2 regions of the Shewanella sp. GXUN23E genome follow, and region 1 is predicted to be linked to the other one. Evidence: predicted binding sites of a transcription regulator. Region 1 holds the regulator's gene; the other holds the start of a gene.

What was found. The regulator sigma-54, encoded in region 1, starts transcription at its own class of promoters, with help from an activator protein. The targets are predictions, from matches to a motif close to GTTGGCACGNNNNTNGNNT.
Region 2: a site for sigma-54 is predicted at 1,824-1,842, ahead of glnA (glutamate--ammonia ligase). Genes of this name have one in related genera too.

What each region holds. Positions count from the first base shown of each region.
Region 1 is NZ_JBOZWP010000017.1:55,107-59,533, reverse strand. Features, by position in the region: gene rapZ (RNase adapter RapZ) at 1-524, opposite strand, end outside; gene ptsN (PTS IIA-like nitrogen regulatory protein PtsN) at 521-964, opposite strand; gene hpf (ribosome hibernation promoting factor) at 967-1,254, opposite strand; gene ACRRUX_RS14555 (RNA polymerase factor sigma-54) at 1,285-2,760, opposite strand; gene lptB (LPS export ABC transporter ATP-binding protein) at 2,896-3,627, opposite strand; gene lptA (lipopolysaccharide transport periplasmic protein LptA) at 3,624-4,184, opposite strand; gene lptC (LPS export ABC transporter periplasmic protein LptC) at 4,171-4,427, opposite strand, start outside.
Region 2 is NZ_JBOZWP010000024.1:26,388-30,814, reverse strand. Features, by position in the region: gene ACRRUX_RS17385 (hypothetical protein) at 1-248, shown strand, start outside; gene glnA (glutamate--ammonia ligase) at 314-1,723, opposite strand; gene typA (translational GTPase TypA) at 2,175-3,986, shown strand; gene ACRRUX_RS17370 (4Fe-4S binding protein) at 4,359-4,427, opposite strand, start outside.

The sequences.
Region 1 (4,427 bases):
TCGGCAGGCATGCCATGTTTGAAGCCAAAGGATTCAAAGGTAATAACCAGCTCTTTTTCAACGTGTCCCATCAGAATTTGCCGGACCTGATCGCTCAGTTCGTAAACATTCAGATGTGAGGTGTCAATGAAATGGTCCATCATCTTGGACAGCGGGGCCAGCAGCTGGCCTTCCAGTTTGATGGCTTCCTGCAGAGAGCTTTGGTTGCGTGATAAAGGGTGCAGGCGTCGGGTTTCGCTGTAGCGTTTCAGCAGGATATCATCACCTGAATACAGGAAAAAACTGGTGATCTCAGTATTGCTCAGTGACTTGAGTTGTTGCTCCAGCACCTTATCCTGATTTTTCAGATTGCGCACATCCACACTGATGGCGACCTGTTCAGTGGTGCTTTTGAGTTGCTCCATCAAGCTGCCAATCAGCGACAGCGGCAAATTATCCACACAGTAGTAGCCCAGATCTTCCAGCGCTCTTAAGGCAACAGATTTTCCTGAGCCACTGCGGCCCGATACGATAACCAATTTCATGCGGTAATAACCCGGAACAGTTCTGCGTCATCCTGCGCTTTGCGCAGTTGCTTAACCACTTGTTTGTCGCTGAGCTTTTCAGCCATTGCAGCGAGTGTTGCCAGATGAGTCTGACATTGCTCGGCTGGAACCAGCAGGGCAAAAAGAATATCGACCGGTTGATTGTCGATGGCATCGAAGGGAACGGGTTCGGTGCATTTCACCAGGACGGCGATGGGATGATCAATAGTCGTCAGTTTGCCGTGAGGAATAGCAATACCGTTTCCGATTCCTGTGCTGCCAACTTTCTCCCGGGCAAGCAGACTTTCGAATACTTCCTGGGAGGAAAGGGTGGGGTACTGAGCCGCGATAAGATCGCTTACCAGCTCAAGTACTTTTTTCTTACTGCCCGGAGTGGCACAGGAGGCACACTCCGGCTGCAGGATGGTACGAAGTTCCATCGTTAGTGTTTTGTCAGTTTCTCTTTGTGTTTAATCACCTGACGATCAAGTTTGTCGATCAGGGCGTCTATTGCGGCATACATATCTTCATGTTCTGAAGTTGCGAAAATTTCGCCGCCGTTTATATGCAGTTTTGCTTCTGCAATTTGCTGAAGTTTCTCAACATTCAATACAACGTGCACATTATTGATCTGTTCAAAATGGCGTTCAAGCTTGGTGAATTTGCTTTCCACATATTCCCGCAGAGAGTCTGTAATCTCGATATGGTGTCCAGTCAGGTTGATTTGCATAGATAGCTACCTCCTTTATTCCGGGTAGGGTTATAAACTCTTACGCTGGTTGGAAGGCGGAATCAGCATCGCTTCTCGGTATTTGGCGATAGTCCGTCTGGCAACATTTATTCCCTGTTCTGCCAGAAGTTCTGCCATCTTGCTGTCGCTTAATGGTTTCTTCTGGTTTTCGGCTGCCACTAGCTTTTTGATAAAAGCACGAATGGCAGTGGACGAGCATTCTCCACCATCTTCAGTTCCAACATGGCTGGAGAAGAAATACTTTAATTCGAAAATCCCTCTTGGGGTATGCATATATTTTTGCGTGGTCACCCTGGAAATGGTGGACTCATGCATTTCAACCGCTTCGGCAATATCGTTGAGTACCATAGGTTTCATGGCCTCTTCGCCGAACTCAAAAAATCCCTGTTGAAACTGCACGATACAATTGGCCACTTTCAGCAGTGTATCGTTACGGCTCTCCAGACTTTTAATAAACCACTTGGCTTCCTGCAAATGGCCGCGAATGAACTGGCTGTCAGCCTGGCTGCGCGTGCTGCGGGCCATGGCTGCATAATGCTGGTTGACATTCAGTTTGGGCATGCAATCGGGGTTGAGCTCCACTACCCAGCGGCCATGCTTCTTGGATACGGATACATCTGGGATTACATACTCATCGTTATCCCGGCTGATGAGCAGACCTGGCCGTGGATTCAGGGTCTGGATGAGGTTAATGGCCTCACGCAGATCATCTTCCTTAAGGCGGGTCTTGCGCATCAGAGTGCGGAAATCGCGGTTGGCAATCAGCTCCAGATGCTCACGGATAAGTAAGCGGGCATGCTCAATGTGGGGAGTCTCTGCCGCAAACTGATTGAGCTGGATCAGCAGACACTCGCTCAAATCCCTGGCAGCCACGCCCACAGGATCGAAGTGCTGGATACGCTTGAGTACCGCTTCAACTTCATCGAGTTCAGTGTCCTCATCTCCCAAGGCTTCGAGGATCTCCTGCGTGCTTTGAGTCAGGTACCCTCGGTCATCGATCGCCTCAATAATGGCGGTGGCGATGGCGTAATCGTTCTCGGAAAAGGGCGTCAGGTTTTTCTGCCATTCCAGATGTTCATACAGACCTTCACTGGTTTCCCCCTGAAATGGCATATCATCATCACGCACTGCGGGGCCGGCAGCGACTGGAGCGGCAGTGAAGACTTCATCCCAGGTGGTGTCCATGGGCAGCTCGTCCGGCATGGCTTCCTGGGTGATGGCGTCTGATGTTTCGACACTTGAGCTGTGCTGCATCGGCTCTGAATCGTCAGGCTCATCAAATTCCGCTGAGTTGTCACCCTCGTTGTCATTCAGCTCTGAGTCATATTGTTCTTCATCCATCTCCAGCAAAGGATTGGATTCCAGCGCCTGTTGGATTTCCTGCTGGAGTTCCAGAGAAGACAATTGCAACAGGCGGATGGCCTGCTGCAGTTGAGGCGTCATGGTTAACTGCTGACCCAGTTTAAGCTGGAGAGACGCTTTCATCTTTACCGCAAATCCCTGTATAGAGTGGTTTTAATAGAAATTCTCGAGAACCGGTATGTCCATCGGTCTGAGGAAAGTGCGTATCCTTGCTGTCCCGGCATGGCTGCTGCACTGGCGCCGGGACACATGAATTAACTATAGCCTGAATTGTTCACCCAAGTACACAGCGCGCACCTGCTGGTTATCAAGGATTTCCGCCGGTGTGCCTTCGGCAATCAGATTGCCGTGGCTGACGATATAAGCGTGTTCGCAAACATCCAGGGTTTCCCGCACGTTATGGTCGGTGATCAGTACCCCCAGACCACGGCTCTTGAGCTGTTCGATGATCTTCTTGATGTCGATAACCGAGATCGGATCAACCCCGGCGAATGGTTCATCCAGCAGAATGAACTTGGGATTGGCTGCCAGCGCCCTGGCAATTTCCACCCGCCGGCGTTCACCGCCTGACAGGGCCATCCCCATGGAATCGCGGATATGGGTGATGTTGAACTCTTCCAGCAGATGTTCCAGTTGTTCTTCCCGTTGCTCATTGGTCAGTGCCTTGCGGGTTTGCAGGACTGCCATGATATTGTCGCGGACGGACAACTTACGGAAGATACTGGCTTCCTGAGGCAGGTAGCCGATACCCTTGCGGGCGCGCATATGCATGGGATCCAGCGTCAGGTCTTCATCATTGATGTAGATAGCACCCTTGTCGCTTTTGACCAAGCCAACCACCATATAAAATGTGGTGGTCTTGCCGGCACCGTTGGGGCCGAGCAGACCGACGATCTGACCGGTTTTCACTTCCAGGCTGACGTCCTTGACGACCTGACGATTCTTGTAGCTTTTGGCAAGATGCTCTGCTTTCAGCGTCAGTTCACTCATGAATCCGGCTGCCCCTGCTTTTTGTCTTTGCTGGAAGGTTTGTTGTCGTCCAGAGGCTTGATGTCATTCTGGAAGTTTTCAGGCTTGATGACAGTGTGCACCCGATCGTCAGGATTCTGATTACCCTGTGCGGTCATCTGTTGCAATTCAATGTCGTAGACGATTTTGGGCGCACTGACTTTGCTGCCATCCTGCTCGATTTCAGCATCGCCCATCAGGGTCAGTACCCGCTTGCTGATGTTGTAGCGGATCTCATTGGCACTGGCAGTGGCAGGACGATGATTGTCCAGCATCTGGGTGTAGGTAGCCGGTTTGCCGGTGGCGATAAGAATGGTTTCTCCATCCCCCTGGCTGGCGCTGAGCTCATCGGCCTGAATTTTGATACTGCCCTGGGTGACTGTCACCGGGCCTGAGTACACCACCCGTTTGTTCTTGATATCGGCAAACTGGCTGGGTGCCTTGATGTGCACTTCCTTGGTGAGATCGTCCGTAGCCGCCAGTGCGCCCCAACTCAGGGTGCACAGGAGTGCCGCAAAAAATGTCTTAGTTTGGTTCATAGATTCCTGTTACCTGATTCAGCAGCTTAACTGTCTGCGCATTCAGATCGGCATAAAGCCCTGTACCTTCTACTTTAAAATTGCTGCCATCTACCTGGATTACGCGATCAGAGCGCATGATCATGGTATCCAGATCCAGCTGCAGGTAGCTGGTTTTCAGCTGTTGCAAGGGTTCATTGGGCGTAATGGCGTCGATGATAACATTATTCTCAAGCGTGACTATGTTGTCGTCTTTGTCGAGCG
Region 2 (4,427 bases), on a different contig from region 1:
TGTCTGCTCAGGCGTCAGCGCTTGGACTGCAGTATGGCGATGTACTGACCCATGTTGCCGGCGTCAGAATATTCAATCGGGACGATCTCAGATTACAGCTGGAAAACAGTGGTGAGGCGGCGATGCTGGAGCTGACCTTTTCGCGGCGGGGACAGGCGATCAATGTGCAGCTGGCAGATTTGAACAAAACAATTGAATTGCATGGTGACTCTTTGCCACCGGAAAAACTGGCCACGCTGGGGCAATAGCAGCACATTCTGGCCTACAAGCAAAAGACCCCGCAATGCGGGGTCCTGTAGGAATCAGCCAACAATTACAGGCTGTAGTACATTTCAAACTCCAGTGGGTGAGTGGTGCGGCTCACACGCTCGGCTTCAGCAGTCTTCAGCTTGATGTAGGAATCAATGAAGTCGTTGCTGAATACGCCACCCTTGGTCAGGAACTCACGATCGCTATCCAGTGCCGCCAGAGCAACTTCCAGAGACTCGGCAACAGTTGGGATCTCTGCTGCTTCTTCCGCTGGCAGGTCATACAGATCCTTGTCCATGGCTTCGCCCGGATGGATCTTGTTCTGGATACCGTCCAGACCAGCCATCAGCAGGGCAGCGAAGCCCAGGTATGGGTTGGCAGTTGGATCCGGGAAGCGGGTCTCAATACGACGGGCTTTCGGGCTTGGAACCACAGGGATACGGATAGACGCGGAGCGGTTACGGGCAGAGTAAGCCAGCATTACCGGGGCTTCGAAGTGTGGTACCAAACGCTTGTAGGAGTTGGTGCTTGGGTTGGTGAATGCGTTCAGCGCGCGGGCGTGCTTGATGATACCGCCGATGTAGTACAGCGCAGTTTCAGACAGACCACCGTACTTGTCGCCGGCAAACAGGTTTACGCCATCTTTGGCCAGAGACTGGTGCACGTGCATACCGCTGCCGTTGTCGCCAACGATTGGCTTGGGCATAAAGGTCGCAGTTTTGCCATAGGCGTGAGCCATGTTATGCACCACGTACTTCAACACCTGAATTTCGTCAGCTTTCTTGGTCAGGGTATTGAAGCGGGTCGCAATTTCGTTCTGACCGGCAGTGGCCACTTCGTGGTGGTGGGCTTCAACAACCTGGCCCATCTCTTCCAGTACCAGACACATGGCAGAGCGCAGATCCTGAGAGGAATCCACAGGAGCAACAGGGAAGTAACCGCCTTTCACGAATGGACGGTGACCTGTGTTGCCGTCTTCATAAGATGTGGCAGAGTTCCATGCTGCTTCTTTGGCGTCGATCTTCACGAAGGTACCGCTCATGTCGGTGCCGAAACGTACGTCATCGAACAGGAAGAATTCTGGCTCTGGCCCTACCAATACGGTGTCGGCAATACCGGTGGCACGCAGGTACTCTTCAGCTTTTTTGGCGATGGAGCGTGGGTCACGATCGTAGCCCTGCATGGTGCCTGGCTCGAGGATGTCACAACGGATAATGGCAGTACTTTCTTCGGTGAAAGGATCCAGCAGGAAGGTATCAGGATCTGGCATCAGTACCATGTCTGATTCGTTGATGCCTTTCCAGCCTGCAATGGAGGAGCCGTCAAACATTTTACCGTCTTCGAAGAAGTCAGCATCTACCTGATGGGTAGGAATAGAAACATGCTGCTCTTTACCTTTGGTGTCGGTAAAACGTAAATCCACAAATTTTACTTCGTTGTCTGCCAGTTGTTGTAAAACCGCTTCGTATGACATGCTAAGCCTCCGCTGGGAAAAGGTAGGGTACCTTTAAATCAATATTCTGCTGTGTAGGGCACCAGCTATGTTGCTGGCTTGCTCTTGCGTGCCAAACATAATGCCAGACCTGTGCCAATAATTTAACTACTTGAAAATAAAAGTTTATGTGCTAGGGGTTGCACCAGCTTTAACGCCGGTTGCACCATGTTGGTGCTGCGCTTGCTTTGGTTTGGTGCAATGACCTATGGGTGAACCAAATTAGTGCGCTGAGGCAATGCATGAAAACTGGTTAATTTGTGCACAATTGAAATGTGCAAAAAATAATCCTGTGCGACAATGCGCTGGTGGAGTAGAATACCCCACTTTTTACGACTGTGGCCCCTTTGGGCGGCAGTCGCCCCCTTTGTCTTGACTTGCTCGTCAGCGAGTTTAGACGAAATCCAATTTATTGATGGTAAGAGGTTTATCCGTGCTGGAAAAATTAAGAAACATCGCGATTATCGCGCACGTTGACCATGGTAAGACGACCCTGGTTGACAAGCTGCTGGCGCAGTCAGGCACCCTGGCAACCCGTGGCGAAGCGACTGAGCGGGTGATGGACTCCAACGATCTGGAAAAAGAACGTGGCATCACGATTCTGGCCAAAAACACCGCCATCAAATGGAATGACTACCGCATTAACATCGTAGACACTCCCGGACACGCTGACTTCGGTGGTGAAGTAGAACGTGTTCTGTCTATGGTTGACTCTGTACTGCTGCTGGTTGATGCGCAGGACGGCCCAATGCCACAGACCCGCTTCGTAACCCAAAAAGCCTTTGCTCAGGGTCTGAAGCCTATCGTGGTTATCAACAAGATTGACCGTCCGGGTGCACGCCCAGATTGGGTTATCGATCAGGTATTTGATCTGTTCGACAACCTGGGTGCCACCGATGAGCAGCTGGATTTCCCAATTGTTTACGCCTCTGCGCTGAACGGTTTCGCGTCTCTGGATCCGGATGAGCACAGCGATAACATGACACCACTGTTCCAAACCATCGTTGATCAGGTATCTCCACCTGATGCCGATGCTGAGGGCGCGTTCCAGATGCAGATCTCTCAGCTGGACTACAACTCTTACGTAGGTGTTATCGGTGTTGGTCGTATCAAGCGCGGCAGCGTAAAGACCAACCAGCAGGTGACCATTGTTGGTGCTGATGGCAAAACCCGTAACGGTAAAGTTGGCCAGGTACTGGGTTACATGGGTCTGGATCGCCACGAAGTGGGTGAAGCGCAGGCTGGTGATATCGTGGCCATTACCGGTCTGGGTGAGCTGAAGATCTCCGACACCATCTGTGCTGCCGGTGCGGTTGAAGCCCTGCCTCCGCTGTCTGTTGACGAGCCAACTATGACCATGACCTTCCAGGTGAACACTTCTCCGTTCGCTGGTAAAGAAGGTAAGTACGTGACTTCACGTAACATTCTTGAGCGTCTGGAGCAGGAACTGGTACACAACGTGGCTTTGCGCGTTGAAGAAACCGAAAGCCCTGATCGTTTCCGCGTATCCGGTCGTGGTGAACTGCACCTGTCTATCCTGATCGAAAACATGCGTCGTGAAGGTTATGAGCTGGCGGTATCCCGTCCAGAAGTGATCATCAAGGAAATCGATGGCGAAAAGTGCGAGCCATACGAAACCCTGACCGTTGACGTGGAAGAAGAGCACCAGGGTGGTGTGATCGAGCGTCTGGGTACCCGTAAGGCTGACATGAAAGACATGCAGCTGGATGGTAAAGGTCGTGTGCGTATCGACTTCATCATTCCTAGCCGTGGTTTGATTGGTTTCCAGACTGAGTTCATGACTGCGACTTCCGGTACCGGTCTGATGTACCACAGCTTCGATCACTATGGTCCATACAAGGGCGGTGACATCGGTCAGCGTACCAATGGTGTACTGATCTCTAACGCGACCGGTAAGGCACTGACGTTCGCTCTGTACGGTCTGCAGGATCGCGGTCGTCTGATGATTGGCCACGCCACTGAAGTTTATGAAGGCCAGGTAATCGGTATTCACAGCCGCTCTAACGACCTGACTGTAAACTGTCTGAAAGGTAAGCAGCTGACCAACATGCGTGCTTCCGGTACCGACGAAGCTCAGGTTCTGACGCCACCTATCCTGATGACCCTGGAGCAGGCGCTGGAATTCATCGATGATGACGAACTGGTTGAAGTCACGCCCAAGAGCATTCGTGTGCGTAAGCGCCACCTGACTGAAAACGATCGTAAGCGTGCTTCACGCGCCTGATAGTTGTTAGCCAGTTAAATAAAAACCCGCTGAATAAGCGGGTTTTTTTATACCTTCATAAACTGGACAATCGCTGACCATACATTGGGCCGGATCACTTTCAAATTATCTCCGGGCGAGGAAAACGACAGCGCAACGAGGCTGGCAGTTTGCCTGGAAGGGTAAAGCGGTCGCGGTAGAAAGGCCCTTTCCGCCCTCAGGAACGCTGTCTGTAACCCTTTGCTGGAATAACAAGGATGCCTGCCATCTCTTTGTTATACCGTTGCCCGTGTTGTCGCCTTTGGGAGCCATCAGTAAAGCCGCTGGCAATGTGCTTTACGCTCACATTGCCAACATCATTATACTGCCTTTAATTTGTTACACGGATCAGCGTCAGATACCAATCTTATCCAGATGCTGCATCAAATACAGTCGCAACTCGGCTGGCGTCTGACTTTCCCA